2 regions of the Streptomyces sp. SudanB5_2050 genome follow, and region 1 is predicted to be linked to the other one. Evidence: riboswitches for the same ligand, from Rfam matches in the RefSeq annotation. Region 1 holds a riboswitch; the other holds the start of a gene.
The links. Region 1 has a riboswitch for glycine ahead of gcvT (glycine cleavage system aminomethyltransferase GcvT). Riboswitches for the same ligand answer to the same signal wherever they lie in the genome.
Positions count from the first base shown of each region.

Region 2: linked by a shared signal. The riboswitch ahead of gcvP (aminomethyl-transferring glycine dehydrogenase) and the one ahead of gcvT (glycine cleavage system aminomethyltransferase GcvT) in region 1 are both predicted to bind glycine.

Region 1 is NZ_OZ186760.1:5,428,598-5,436,070, forward strand. It holds gene ACFZP7_RS24310 (peptidoglycan-binding protein) at 1-309, shown strand, start outside; gene ACFZP7_RS24315 (DUF2690 domain-containing protein) at 306-1,103, shown strand; gene ACFZP7_RS24320 (hypothetical protein) at 1,323-1,637, shown strand; gene ACFZP7_RS24325 (L-serine ammonia-lyase) at 1,712-3,079, opposite strand; gene glyA (serine hydroxymethyltransferase) at 3,182-4,444, opposite strand; gene gcvH (glycine cleavage system protein GcvH) at 4,459-4,836, opposite strand; gene gcvT (glycine cleavage system aminomethyltransferase GcvT) at 4,966-6,099, opposite strand; glycine riboswitch at 6,260-6,353, opposite strand; gene ACFZP7_RS24345 (AAA family ATPase) at 6,533-7,201, shown strand; gene ACFZP7_RS24350 (enhanced serine sensitivity protein SseB) at 7,281-7,473, shown strand, end outside.
Region 2 is NZ_OZ186760.1:1,442,000-1,449,472, reverse strand. It holds gene ACFZP7_RS06385 (DNA polymerase IV) at 1-1,069, shown strand, start outside; gene ACFZP7_RS06380 (PRC-barrel domain-containing protein) at 1,268-1,645, opposite strand; glycine riboswitch at 1,795-1,890, shown strand; gene gcvP (aminomethyl-transferring glycine dehydrogenase) at 2,066-4,951, shown strand; gene ACFZP7_RS06370 (molybdopterin-binding protein) at 5,018-5,437, opposite strand; gene ACFZP7_RS06365 (ABC transporter ATP-binding protein) at 5,465-6,643, opposite strand; gene ACFZP7_RS06360 (ABC transporter permease) at 6,640-7,449, opposite strand; gene modA (molybdate ABC transporter substrate-binding protein) at 7,446-7,473, opposite strand, start outside.

The DNA of each region.
Region 1 (7,473 bases):
CGCCGCGGTGAGAAGGCAGCGTTCGTCTTCGAACCGGGCCGGACCCACGCCTGCGACATCCACCGCGAAGACGGCCTCCTGCACGCCGGGCACAGCGACACGCGCGACGCCCTGCTCCAGCAGATCTCCACGAGTTGGGACGTGGTCGAGGCCCAGTGTCTCCTGGCACACCGCGGCTACTCACCGGGCCTGGTCGACGGCGCCTACGGTGCGGAGACGGAGAAGGCGGTCAAGCGCTTCCAGGAGGCGGCCGGTCTCGTCACGGACGGGCACATGGGCCCCCACACCTGGGAAGCCCTGCGCCGGTGACGCACCGGAGCGGGCCGGAACACGGTCTTCTCGTCCTCGCGCGCGAGTTGGCCGTGCTGCGCGCGCGTACGGGTCTGAGCCTGGACGCCCTCGCCCGGCGCACCACGGCGAGCAGGTCCTCGTGGCACCGCTACCTCAACGGAACGCTGCTGCCTCCGCGTGCGCTGGTCCAGGAGCTGTGCGCGCTGGCGGACGAGCCCCCCGGCCGACTGCTCGCCTTGTGGGACCTCGCGGCCGAGCCCGGAGGCCCGCCCCCGCCGCCACCCCCGCCGTCCGAGCCCGGCCCGCGGCAGTCCCGGCCCGTCCGGGAACGCGCCCGCCCGCGCTTGCGCCGCCCCGTGCTGACGACCGTGTTCGCCGGTGGGCTGGCACTGGTGGCCGTGCTCGCGGCGGTCAGCCTCCCGCGCGACTCCGCTTCCGATTCCCGGCCCGAGCCTCTGCGCCCCGGCTGCACGGGGGCGGAGTGCACCGGTCGTTCCTCCCAGCCCCAGGCGTGCGCCATCGCGGGCTCCGGCACCCGCACGGTCGCCGAACGGCGCCCCGAACGGGGACCGTCCATGGACATCCGGTACAGCCCGTTCTGCGAGGCGAGTTGGGCGCGGATCTGGTTCGGCCGGGTCGGTGACCGCGTCGAGATCAGCGCTCCGGGCCAGGGCACGCGCTGGACCGAGATCAAGGACAGATTCGACGCCGAGGGCTACCTCTCCACTCCCATGGTCGGCGGTGGTCCCGAAGGCCTGAGGGCCTGTCTGATCCTCGGCGACACGGCGGAGCGCCACTGCCTCACGTCCTAGTGGACGACGCCCTGGGGGGACCCGAGGAAGCGGCCCTGTCCCACGCCGTCCCGCGCGTCCCTCCTCGTCCCTCTCCGAGCCCCGTCACCGCAGGTCACCGCGTGGGACGTCCTCTCTCGCGAGCTGACGGCGGCGATCGCCCCCGGGCCGTGTCTTACTGGAGAAGCCGCAGGCCACGGGGGTACTGCGGATCTGCGCCACACACCGCATAGGAGCAGCATGAGGTCACGTAAGTCGTTGGTCGGCTCGCTCGTAGCCGCGACCGTTCTCAGCGCGGGCATGGGCGTCACCGCCGCCGCGCCGGCCCAGGCCGCGGGCAAGGCGAGGCCGGTGCCCAGTTGCGTGAAGACCGCCACGTTCAACCAGCCCAGCGTCTACACCGTCCAGGTGAGGAACACCTGCAAGGGCGCGATGAAGGTCAAGGTCCAGATGAAGTACGGCACGGACCACCCCTGCACCACGATCGCGAAGGGCAAGACCGTCCACTTCAACAGCAAGGGCATCAAGGTCTACAAGGCGACCGTCCGCTGCTGACCGGACGTTCGCCGGCGCTCCGGCCCGGGCGGGTGCCGCACCTCGCGGCGCCCGCCCGGGCGAGTCGTTTCCGCTCAGCACTCGATGATGTTGACCGCCAGCCCGCCCCGCGCCGTCTCCTTGTACTTGACCGACATGTCGGCGCCGGTGTCCTTCATGGTCTTGATGACCTTGTCCAGGGACACCTTGTGGGAGCCGTCGCCGCGCATCGCCATCCGGGCCGCCGTGACCGCCTTGACCGCGGCCATGCCGTTGCGCTCGATGCACGGGATCTGGACCAGGCCGCCGACCGGGTCGCAGGTGAGGCCGAGGTTGTGCTCCATGCCGATCTCCGCGGCGTTCTCGACCTGCTCCGGCGTGCCGCCCAGCACCTCGGCCAGCGCGCCGGCGGCCATGGAGCAGGCGGAGCCGACCTCGCCCTGGCAGCCGACCTCGGCGCCGGAGATGGAGGCGTTCTCCTTGAAGAGCATGCCGATGGCGCCGGCGGCGAGGAGGAAGCGGACCACGCCCTCCTCGTCGGCGCCGGGGACGAAGTTCATGTAGTAGTGCAGGACCGCGGGGATGATGCCCGCCGCGCCGTTGGTCGGGGCGGTGACGACCCGGCCGCCGGCGGCGTTCTCCTCGTTCACGGCCATCGCGTAGAGGGTGATCCACTCCATCGCCAGGGCCTGCGGGTCGCCCTCGGAGCGCAGCTTGCGGGCGGTGTTGGCGGCGCGGCGGCGGACCTTGAGGCCGCCCGGCAGGATGCCCTCGCGGGACATGCCGCGGGAGACGCACGCCTGCATCACGCGCCAGATCTCCAGCAGGCCCTCGCGGATCTCGTCCTCGTCGCGCCAGGCCCGCTCGTTCTCCAGCATCAGCGCGGAGATGGACAGGCCCGTCTCCCGGGCGAGGCGCAGCAGCTCGTCGCCGGTGCGGAAGGGGTACTTCAGCACGGTGTCGTCGAGCACGATGCGGTCGGCGCCCACCGCGTCCTCGTCGACGACGAAGCCGCCGCCGACCGAGTAGTAGGTCTTGGTCAGCACCTCGGCGCCCTCGGCGTCGTACGCCCACAGGGTCATGCCGTTGGCGTGGTAGGGGAGGGCCTTGCGGCGGTGCAGGACCATGTCGTCGTCGTAGGAGAAGGCGATCTCGTGCTCGCCGAGGAGGCTGATGCGGCCGGACGTCCTGATCGTCTCGACGCGGTCGTCGGCCGTCTCCACGTCCACCGTGCGGGGGGAGTCGCCCTCCAGGCCGAGCAGCACCGCCTTGGGCGTGCCGTGGCCGTGGCCGGTGGCGCCGAGCGAGCCGTACAGCTCGGCGCGGACCGAGGCGACGGAGCCCAGCAGCTCCTCGTTGCGCAGGCGGCGGGCGAACATGCGGGCCGCGCGCATCGGGCCGACCGTGTGGGAGCTCGACGGGCCGATGCCGATCGAGAACAGGTCGAAGACCGAGATGGCCACGGGGGACTCCTCAGAACGGGGGTGGTGCAGAGGTGGTGCTTCGGGGGGTGGGGTGCCGTGCCCGCTCGTGACGGGCACGGCACCCCTGTGCACACGCGGTGTCTACTTGTTCAGACCCGGGTACAGCGGGTGCTTGTCGGCCAGGGCCTTCACCCGGGCCTTGAGGGCCTCGGCGTCGTAGGACGGCTTCAGCGCCTCGGCGATCACGTCCGCGACCTCGGCGAAGTCCTCGGCCGTGAAGCCGCGGGTCGCCAGGGCCGGCGTGCCGATGCGCAGACCGGAGGTCACCATCGGCGGACGCGGGTCGTTCGGGACGGCGTTGCGGTTGACCGTGATGCCGACCTCGTGGAGGCGGTCCTCGGCCTGCTGGCCGTCCAGCTCGGAGTCGCGCAGGTCGACGAGGACCAGGTGGACGTCCGTGCCGCCGGTCAGGACCGACACGCCCGCCGCCTTCGCGTCGTCCTTCACCAGGCGCTCGGCGAGGATGCGGGCGCCCTCCAGCGTACGACGCTGGCGCTCCTTGAAGTCCTCGCTCGCGGCGACCTTGAAGGCGACGGCCTTGGCGGCCACCACGTGCTCCAGCGGGCCACCCTGCTGACCGGGGAAGACGGCGGAGTTGATCTTCTTGGCCAGCTCGGCCGTGGAGAGGATCACACCGCCGCGCGGGCCGCCCAGCGTCTTGTGGGTGGTGGTGGTCACGACGTGGGCGTGCGGGACCGGGTTCGGGTGGAGGCCCGCCGCGACCAGACCGGCGAAGTGCGCCATGTCGACCATGAGGTACGCGCCGACCTCGTCGGCGATCTTGCGGAACGCGGCGAAGTCCAGCTGCCGCGGGTAGGCCGACCAGCCGGCCACGATCAGCTTCGGCTTGTTCTCCTTGGCCAGGCGCTCCACCTCGGCCATGTCGACCTGGCCGTCGTCGCCGACGTGGTAGGCGACGACGTTGTAGAGCTTGCCGGAGAAGTTGATCTTCATGCCGTGGGTCAGGTGCCCGCCGTGGGCGAGGTTCAGACCCATGATCGTGTCGCCCGGCTTGAGCAGCGCGAACATCGCGGCCGCGTTGGCCTGGGCGCCCGAGTGCGGCTGCACGTTGGCGTGCTCGGCGCCGAACAGCGCCTTGACCCGGTCGATGGCGATCTGCTCGACCACGTCGACGTGCTCGCAGCCGCCGTAGTAGCGGCGGCCGGGGTAGCCCTCGGCGTACTTGTTGGTGAGGACCGAGCCCTGGGCCTCCATGACCGCGACGGGGGCGAAGTTCTCCGAGGCGATCATCTCGAGGGTGGACTGCTGGCGGTCCAGCTCGGCGTCGACGGCGGCGGCGACGTCGGGGTCCAGCTCGTGCAGGGGGGTGTTCAGAAGCGACATGCGGGCGTGACTCCTCAGCCGGCGGTGAAGGCGGTGTACTCGTCGGCGGAGAGCAGGTCGGCCGGCTCGTCCGTGATCCGCACCTTGAACAGCCAGCCGCCCTCGAAGGGGGCGCTGTTCACCAGCGACGGGTCGTTGACGACGTCCTCGTTGACCTCGGTGACCTCACCGGAGACGGGGGAGTACAGGTCGGAGACGGACTTGGTCGACTCCAGTTCGCCGCAGGTCTCGCCCGCGGTCACCGAGTCGCCGACCTCGGGGAGCTGGACGAAGACGACGTCACCGAGCGCGTTGGCCGCGTGCTCCGTGATGCCGACCGTCGAAGCGCCGTCCTCGGCGGCCGACAGCCACTCGTGCTCCTTGCTGTAACGCAGCTGCTGGGGGTTGCTCATGGCCTGAATTCTCCTGTACGCGGGAAAATGCTGGTGACGGGGGTGATGCGAGAGGGCCGCCGAAACCGCTGGTGAGCGGCGGTCGCGGGCGGCGGGCGCGCGGAGCGGCGGGGCCCCGCCGCCCAGTGTCTACTTCTGGCGCTTGTAGAAGGGCAGCGCCACGACCTCGTACGGCTCGTGGCTGCCCCGGATGTCCACGCCGACACCCTCGGTGCCCGGCACCGCGTGCGCGGGGTCGACGTAGGCCATGGCGATCGGCTTGCCCAGTGTCGGGGACGGGGCGCCCGAGGTCACCTCGCCGACCACCTCGCCGCCGGCGACGACCCGGTACCCGGCGCGCGGGACCCGGCGGCCCTCGGCGACCAGGCCCACCAGGACGCGGGGCGGGTTCTGCTCGGCCCGGGAAGCGGCCTCGGTGAGCGCGGCGCGCCCGACGAAGTCGCCCTCCTTCTCGAACTTCACCACCCGGCCGAGCCCGGCGTCGAAGGGCGTCAGCTCGGTCGTCAGCTCGTGCCCGTACAGCGGCATGCCCGCTTCCAGACGGAGCGTGTCGCGGCAGGACAGGCCGCAGGGGACCAGCCCGGCGCCCTCGCCCGCCTCGGTCAGCGCCCGCCACAGCTCCACGGCGTGCTCCGGCTTCACGAACAGCTCGAAGCCGTCCTCGCCGGTGTAACCGGTGCGGGCGATGAGCGCGGGGACGCCCGCGACCGTGCCGGGCAGTCCGGCGTAGTACTTCAGGCCGTCCAGGTCGGCGTCGGTGAGGCTCTTGACGATGGCCGGCGACTCGGGGCCCTGCACCGCGAGCAGCGCGTACGCGTCGCGGTCGTCGCGGACCTCGGCGTCGAAGCCGGCGGCCCGCTCGGTCAGCGCGTCCAGCACCACCTGGGCGTTGGAGGCGTTGGCGACCACCATGTAGTGGGAAGAAGTGGCCTCGGCCTCGCCGAGCCGGTAGACGATCAGGTCGTCCAGGATGCCGCCGTCCTCACGGCAGATCATGGTGTAGCGGGCGCGGCCCGGCTTCACACTGCCGATGTTGCCGACCAGCGCGTAGTTCAGCAGATCGGCGGCCTGGGGGCCGGTGACCGTGATCTCGCCCATGTGGGAGAGGTCGAAGAGCCCGGCGCGGGTGCGCACCGCGACGTGCTCGTCGCGCTCGGAGCCGTAGCGCAGCGGCATGTCCCAGCCGGCGAAGTCGGTCATCGTCGCGCCCAGCGCGCGATGCGTGGCGTCGAGCGCGGTACGGCGGAGTTCTGTACTGCTCATCGGTCGGTCGTCTCCCAGGACAGGACGGCACGGGCGAGGTCGTTCCTCCCCATCTGTCATCGGAACCTGAGAGGTTCGCCACGACCACCGGAGTACGGCGATCAGGGCTTGCACCTTGGGTGGGGCCGCCGTCGGGCGGCGGCCCGCTTTTCAGATGTGCCTCGCCCGCGCGGTAACGGTGCCTGAGAGATTCAAGGGAGGGACTTGCTCCTTCGGCGCCCCGGCGCGGCCGGGGACTCTCCCGCGCGGATTCAAACGGCCGGTATGCAGTTGGCGCCGCCATCATTGCACGCCCCGCCGATCCGTGGCAGACCGTGATCTGTAACCGGCCTGTGGCAGTAAGCGAACGAAAACGCGAGACCTGCGCATTACCTTCTCTTTACACTCGACGGGGATGGGAACTCGTGAACCGCCCCAGGGGAGGACGATCACGGTGAACAGGACCACGGCGTACGCCGCCACTTCGGGTCTCGCGCTGCCCGAGCAGCCCGTCGCCCCGGCCCCGGAGGCGTGCGCCGAGCTGCCCGCACCGGTCGTCCGCGACCTGCGGGACCGGGAGGGCCGCAGCCCGCACGCCCTGCTCTTCGGACCCCGGGACCTGGTGGTGATCACCGGTCTGCCCGGCAGCGGCAAGTCGACGCTGATGGAGCGCACCGTGCGCGGCACCCGCGTCGACTCCCAGGACACCCGCGACCGCTGGGAGCGCCGCATGCCGCGCTTCCTGCCGTACGCGCTCTACCGCCCCCTGGTCCGTCTCGCCCACTACGCCGGGCTGCGCAAGGCCGTGCGCTCCGGCGAGGGCGTCGTGGTGCACGACTGCGGCACGCAGTCCTGGGTGCGCGCCTGGCTCGCCCGCGAGGCCCGCCGCCGCGAGGGCACCCTGCACCTGCTCCTGCTCGACGTCGGTGCCGACGAGGCCCTGGCCGGCCAGCGCGAGCGCGGCCGGGGCGTGTCGCGGTACGCCTTCCTGCGCCACCGCACGGCCAACGCCCGCCTGCTGCGCGCGGTGACCGAGGGCACCCTGCCGGCCGGCTGTGCGTCGGCGATCCTCCTGGACCGGGCGGCGGCCGACACGCTCCACCGGATCGCGTTCACGGGGTGACGCACCGTAGGGCCCTGCGGTCGAACGGGTTAGCCTTTTCAGCCACAGCAGCGGTACCAGGCAGGCGGTAGGTAGGCAGATGGACTTCCCGGCACAGGCGCACCCCCACCCGCACGGCGGGTGGCCCGGCAACGAGCTGGAGGAGGTGCTGTCCGCGTCCCTCGGCGTCCCGTCCGCCGGCGGACGGATCGTGGAGGTGCTCGGCCGGAGCTTCCTGTGGATACCCCTGCCCAACGGCGGCGGACCGCACAGCGGTCCGCTCGACCTGCCCA
Region 2 (7,473 bases), 4.0 Mb from region 1:
CGGCATCACCGGGTCGGTGGGGCTGGCCGCGTCCAAGATGCTGGCCAAGATCGCCTCGGAGGAGGCCAAGCCCGACGGGCTGGTCCTGATCCCGCCGGGGACGGAGCGGGCCAAGCTGGAGCCGATGTCCGTGCGCACGCTGCCCGGCGTCGGCCCGGCCACCGGCGACCATCTGCGGCGGGCCGGGATCACCACGGTCGGCGAACTCGCCGAGGCGGGCGAGGACGAGCTGGTGCGACTGCTGGGCAAGGCGCACGGGCACGCCCTGTACGCCATGGCCCTGGCCCGCGACGAGCGGCCGGTGGTGGCCGAGCGGGAGACCAAGTCGGTGTCGGTGGAGGACACCTATGACATCGACATCCATGACCGCACGCGGGTCGGCATGGAGGTGCGGCGGCTGGCGGACCGGTGTGTGCGCCGGCTGCGGGGTTCCGGGCTGTCCGGGCGGACCATCGTCCTCAAGGTGCGCAGGTACGACTTCTCCACGCTGACCCGGTCGGAGACGCTGCGCGGGCCGACGGACGACCCGGCGGTGGTGCGGGAGGCGGCGGCCCGCCTGCTGGACCTGGTGGACACCACGGGCGGGGTGCGCCTGCTGGGCGTCGGCGTCACCGGGCTCGCCGACTACACGCAGGAGGACCTCTTCGCACAGGCGGCGGGAGACCGTGCCGCCGAGATCGCCGACGACTCCGAGACCACGGCCGAGCCGGCCGCGGAACAGCGCCCGGCACCCGGTGAGCGCCGGTGGCCGGCCGGGCACGACGTGCGGCACACGGAGCACGGGCACGGCTGGGTGCAGGGCAGCGGCCTCGGCCGGGTCACCGTGCGCTTCGAGACGCCGTACTCGGAGACCGGCCGCGTCCGGACCTTCCCGGTCGACGACCCGGACCTGACTCCGGCGGATCCGCTGCCGCTGGTGCCGCCGGTCCCCATGGTCGCGGCCGTCCCGTGCAGACCCGGCGGCCCCGGGCCGGCGTCCGAGATCCACGGGGCGTCCGGGGCAGCCGCCGATGCGGCCTGGGCCGGCACGGGGTCGAGGGCCGAGGTGGAGACAGGTCCTGGGACTTGACGGGGGTCGGGATGCCCCGGGGCCGATGCCCGGGCCGGGTCCGGGGCCGGGGGAGTGACCGGCCCGGCAGCCGCGGGGCCGGACCCCGCGGGACGTGCGTCTCCGACTGCCGACTGCCGACTGCCGACTGCTGGCTGACGGCTGCCCGGCTGCCCGGCTGACGGGCGGTGCGGCGGGCCGGCGGCGCGGGTCCGAGCGTCAGGCGTCTTCCTTGCCCCGGCCGGCCAGCTTGCCGAAGTCGTGGTCGGGCGGCGGGGGAGGGGAGGCCACGTCCAGGCCGTAGTGGTGGTAGAGCTGGAGTTCCTGCTCCGGCGAGAGGTGGCGGCCGACGCCGAAGTCGGGGGCCTCCTTGATGAGGGAGCGGTCGAAGGGCACCCGCAGCGCGCCGTCCACCAGCTCACTCGGCTCCAGGGGCACGAACGCGTCCCTGCTGAACAGACCGGTGCGGATGGCCGCCCATTCGGGGACGCCGGTGGCGTCGTCGAGATAGACCTCGTCGACGGTGCCGATCCGGGCGCCGTTGCGGTCGAACGCCTTGCGGCCGATCAGGTTGCGCGGGTCTATCTCGGTACGCACGGGCCCTCCACATGGTCGTACTGGGGTCGTGCACCAGCCGACCCGCCAGCCGCCGAAATCATCCGTAGTCACTACGAAAGAGCACATAGGGCCGCTCGGCCACTCGAAGGTCCGTGCGGCGACCTCGCTGGTACTCTGGCAACGGCTGCTGACCCCGTGCGGGAGAGTCCTCCGGGCATCACCGGAGGCGCCGAAGGAGCAAATCCTCCCCGGAATCTCTCAGGCTCACGTACCGCACGGACGAGGTCACTCTGGAAAGCAGGGCGGGTGTCGACGGCTTCCGCTCTCACCGACGGTGAAAGCCGGGAGAGCCCTCGGGCCCCCGGTGAAGCTCTCAGGTCGAGATGACAGAGGGGGAGGCCGTCCGGGTACCCGCGCCGTGGTGCCCCTCGCAGGTCGTCAGACCAGGAGGCCTCCGCAATGACCGCCCATCGCACCCCGCTCACCGAACTCGAACAGGCCATGCCGTTCGAGCAGCGCCACATCGGCCCCGACCACGAGGCCCGGGCCAAGATGCTCGCGCAGGTCGGTTACGGTTCGCTCGACGAGCTGACGGCCGCCGCGGTGCCGGATGTGATCAAGAACGCCGACGCGCTGGACCTGCCCGGTGCCCGCTCCGAGGCCGAGGTGCTGGCCGAGCTGCGCTCGCTGGCCGATCGCAACCAGGTCCTCGACTCCATGATCGGCCTGGGTTACTACGGCACGTTCACCCCGCCGGTGATCCTGCGCAACGTCATGGAGAACCCGGCCTGGTACACCGCGTACACGCCGTATCAGCCGGAGATCTCCCAGGGCCGTCTGGAGGCCCTGCTGAACTTCCAGACGATGGTCGCCGAGCTGACCGGCCTGCCCACCTCCGGCGCCTCGCTGCTGGACGAGGGCACCGCCGCCGCCGAGGCGATGGCGCTGTCCCGGCGCATGGGCAAGAACAAGAAGGGCCTCTTCCTGGTCGACGCGGACGCCCTGCCGCAGACCATCGCCGTCATCCGGACCCGTGCCGAGCCGACCGGGGTCGAGGTCGTCGTCGCCGACCTCGCCGAGGGCATCCCCGCCGAGGTCGCCGAGCGGGAGATCAACGGCGTCCTGATCCAGTACCCGGGCGCCTCCGGTGCCGTCCGCGACATCAAGCCGGTGATCGACCGGGCGCACGAGCTGGGTGCCCTCGTCACCGTCGCCGCCGACCTGCTCGCCCTCACGCTGCTCACCTCGCCCGGCGAACTGGGCGCGGACATCGCGGTCGGCACGACCCAGCGCTTCGGTGTGCCGATGGGCTTCGGCGGACCGCACGCCGGTTACATGGCGGTGCACGAGAAGTTCGCCCGCAGCCTGCCGGGCCGCCTGGTCGGCGTCTCCGTGGACGCCGACGGCAACAAGGCCTACCGCCTGGCCCTGCAGACCCGCGAGCAGCACATCCGCCGCGAGAAGGCCACCAGCAACATCTGCACCGCCCAGGTGCTGCTCGCCGTGATGGCCGGCATGTACGCCGTCTACCACGGCCCTGAGGGGCTGCGGGCCATCGCCCGCCGCACCCACCGCTACGCCTCCGTCACCGCCGCGGGCCTCGCGGCCGGCGGCGTCGAGATCGTGCACGGCGCCTACTTCGACACGGTCACCGCGCGGGTGCCCGGCCGGGCCGACGCGATCGTCCACGCCGCCCGCGAGAACGGCATCAACCTGCGCCTCGTCGACGCCGACCACGTCTCGTTCGCCTGCGACGAGACCACCACGCGCGCCCAGGTCGGCGGCGTGTGGAACGCCTTCGGCGTCGAAGGTGACATCGAGGCGCTGGACGCCGCCACCGAGGAGACGCTGCCCGAGGCGCTGCTGCGCACCGACGACTTCCTCACCCACCCGGTCTTCCACCAGCACCGCTCCGAGACGGCGATGCTGCGCTACCTGCGCCGCCTCGCCGACCGGGACTACGCGCTGGACCGCGGCATGATCCCGCTGGGCTCCTGCACCATGAAGCTCAACGCGACCACCGAGATGGAGCCGGTCACCTGGCCCGAGTTCGGCCAGCTGCACCCCTTCGCGCCCGCCGAGCAGGCGCAGGGCTACCTGACGCTCATCCGCGAGCTGGAGGAGCGGCTCGCCGAGGTCACCGGGTACGACAAGGTCTCGCTCCAGCCGAACGCCGGGTCGCAGGGCGAGTTCGCCGGCCTGCTCGCCGTCCGCGGCTACCACCGCGCCAACGGCGACGACCAGCGCACCGTCTGCCTCATCCCGTCCTCCGCGCACGGCACCAACGCGGCGAGCGCCGTCATGGCCGGCATGAAGGTCGTCGTCGTCAAGACCGCCGAGGACGGCGAGATCGACGTCGAGGACCTGCGCGCCAAGATCGAGAAGCACCGCGACGAGCTGGCCGTGCTGATGATCACCTACCCGTCCACGCACGGGGTCTTCGAGGAGCACGTCGCCGACATCTGCGCCCGGGTGCACGACGCCGGCGGCCAGGTCTACGTGGACGGCGCCAACCTCAACGCCCTGGTCGGCCTCGCCAAGCCGGGCCACTTCGGCGGCGACGTCTCCCACCTGAACCTGCACAAGACCTTCTGCATCCCGCACGGCGGCGGCGGTCCCGGCGTCGGCCCCGTGGCCGTACGGTCGCACCTGGCGCCGTACCTGCCCAACCACCCGCTGCAGCCCGCGGCCGGTCCGCAGACGGGCGTCGGCCCGATCTCGGCGGCGCCCTGGGGCTCGGCCGGCATCCTGCCGATCTCCTGGTCGTACGTCCGGCTGATGGGCGGCGAGGGCCTCAAGCGGGCCACGCAGGTGGCCGTGCTGTCCGCCAACTACATCGCCAAGCGCCTGGAGCCGCACTACCCGGTGCTGTACACCGGTCCGGGCGGCCTGGTCGCGCACGAGTGCATCATCGACCTGCGCCCGCTGACCAAGGCGACCGGCGTCAGCGTCGACGACGTCGCCAAGCGGCTGATCGACTACGGCTTCCACGCGCCGACGATGTCCTTCCCGGTGGCCGGCACGCTGATGATCGAGCCGACCGAGTCCGAGGACCTGACCGAGCTGGACCGTTTCTGCGAGGCGATGATCGCCATCCGCGCGGAGATCGAGAAGGTCGGCTCCGGTGCCTGGCCCGCCGAGGACAACCCGCTGCGCGGCGCCCCGCACACCGCGGGCGCGCTGGGCGGCGACTGGGACCACGCCTACTCGCGCGAGGAGGCCGTCTTCCCGGCCGGGGTGTCCGCCGCCGACAAGTACTGGCCGCCGGTCCGCCGGATCGACCAGGCCTACGGTGACCGGAACCTCGTCTGCTCCTGCCCGCCGCTGGACGCGTACGAGGACTGAGCCGTCGTGCCGAGGCCCCGCCCGGACCCGCAGGGGGACCGGGCGGGGCCTCGACCGTCTTCGTGGTCACACCGTGGCCAGGGAGACCTCCGTCGACTTCACCAGCGCGACGACCGGGGCCCCGACGGCGAGACCGAGGTCGTCGGCGGCGTCCCGGGTGATGGCCGCGGTGAGTTCGGCGCCCTCGACGGCGACCTGGACGGACGCCATCGCCGCGCCGGTGCTCAGGGCGGTGACCGTGCCCGGGAGCCGGTTGCGGATGGACAGGCCCTCGACGCGGCCGGTGGCCAGGGAGACCTCCGTCGACTTCACCAGGGCGTGGACGGCGGTCCCGGGGGCCAGCGCGAGGTCGTCGGCGGCGTCCCGGGTGATCGCCGCCGTGACGTCCTGGCCGCCCGAGAGGCGGACCCGGACCGTCGCCATCGCCTCGCCCGAGGTGACGGTGGTGACGGTGCCGGGGAGCTGGTTGCGGATGCTCAGGCTCATGGAGGGCACGGTAGCCCGGCGAGGGCGTCATGCCGGGTATGCGTGCGTCTGCGTCGCCTTGACCGTCGCCCACACCGGTGCCCCCGGGTGGAGGCCGAGTTCGGCGGCGGCGACCGTGGTGAGGTCGGCGGCCAGCGGGAGTTCGCCCGTCAGGTCCGCGCGGATCTGGTCGCCGTGGGGCTCCAGGCCCGCGACCTCGCAGCGCCACAGGTTGCGCGCGCTGGCGCCCTCGGGGCGTTCCCCGTACAGGGTCACGGCACTCGGCGGGAAGGCCACGAAGACCGCCCCGGAGAGGTTCTCGGTGGTGGTGATGGCCGGGCCGGCGTCCAGGCGGACGGTGTGGCCGTCGGCGTGCCCGCGGTAGAGGTTCAGGCCGACCAGCCGGGCGATGTAGTCCGTGCGCGGCCGGCGGGCGATGTCGCCGGGGGCGCCCTCCTGCACGACGCGACCGTGCTCGACCACGACCAGCCGGTCGGCGAGCACCATGGCGTCCAGCGGGTCGTGGGTCACCAGTACGGCGACGGCCTCGAACTCGGCCAGGTGACGGCGGAGCTGGGCGCGCACCTCCAGCCGGGTGCGGGCGTCCAGTGCCGCGAGGGGCTCGTCCAGGAGGAGCAGCCGGGGGTGCGTGGCGAGGGCCCGGGCGAGCGCGACGCGCTGGGCCTGGCCGCCGGAGAGGCGGCGGGGCTTGGCACCCGCGTGCTCGGCCAGGCCCATGCGGTCCAGCCAGCCGGCGGCCAGCGCACGGGCCTGTGCCTTGCTCGCACCCCGGCAGCGCGGCCCGAACGCGACGTTGTCGAGCGCGGACAGGTGCGGGAAGAGCAGGTAGTCCTGGAAGACCACGCCGACCGGCCGGGATTCGGGGGGCGTGCGGTCCAGGTCGGTGCCGCCCAGGCGCAGGTGGCCGTCGCCGAGCGGCACGAGCCCGGCCAGTGCGCGCAGGGCGGTGGTCTTGCCCGCTCCGTTGGGGCCGAGCAGCGCGACGACGTCGCCGGGTGCGGCGGTCAGCGTGACGTCGAGCCGGAAGGTGCCGCGGTCCACGACGAGCCGGGCGTCGAGGCCACCGTCGGGACAGCGGCCGCCGGGCGGCTCCGTGACGGCGGGTTCTCGCGCGGGGACGGTCCGTCCCGCGCCGGTGGCGGGTCCGCCGGTATCGTTCATGTCGCCCTCGTCCGGTCCGCCGGACGCCTTCGCCCGGCCCGTCATGACGCCCTCATCCAGCGGTCCCGCAGCCCGGCCAGCACGGCGATGGAGACGGCCAGCAACACCAGACTGAGGGCGATCGCCGCCGCCGGGTCGTTCTGCAGGGCGAGGTACACCGCCAGCGGCATGGTCTGGGTCCGGCCCGGGAAGTTGCCCGCGAAGGTGATCGTCGCCCCGAACTCGCCCAGTGCCCGCGCCCACGCCAGCACGGCGCCCGCCGCGATGCCCGGCGCGATCAACGGCAGCGTGACCCGGCGGAAGGCGGTGAAACGGGAGGCGCCCAGCGTCGTGGCGGCCTCCTCGAAGCGGGGGTCGGCCGCACGCAGGGTGCCCTCGACGCTGATCACCAGGAACGGCATCGCCACGAAGGTCTCGGCGAGCACGACACCCGTCGTCGTGAAGGGCAGGGTGATCCCGAACCACGCGTCCAGCCACTGCCCGACGACGCCGTTGCGGCCGAACGCCAGCAGGAGCGCCACGCCGCCCACCACCGGGGGGAGGACGAGCGGCAGCGTCACCAGCGCCCGTACGAAGCCGCGGCCGGGGAACTCGGTGCGGGCCAGCAGCCAGGCCAGGGGCACGCCGACGACCAGACTCAACACGGTCGCCGAGGTGGCGCACAGCAGCGACAACCGCAGTGCCTGCCACACCTCCGGGCTGGTCAGCTGGTCGGGCAGATCGCGCCACGGAGCGCGGACCAGCAGCGCGACCAGCGGCAGCAGCAGGAAGGCCAGGCCGGCGAGCGCGGGCACCAGCAGCGGGACCGGCACCGTGCGGGTGCCGGACCGGCGGGGGCCGTGCTTGGTCATGGCGTGCCGAACCCGGCGTCCGTC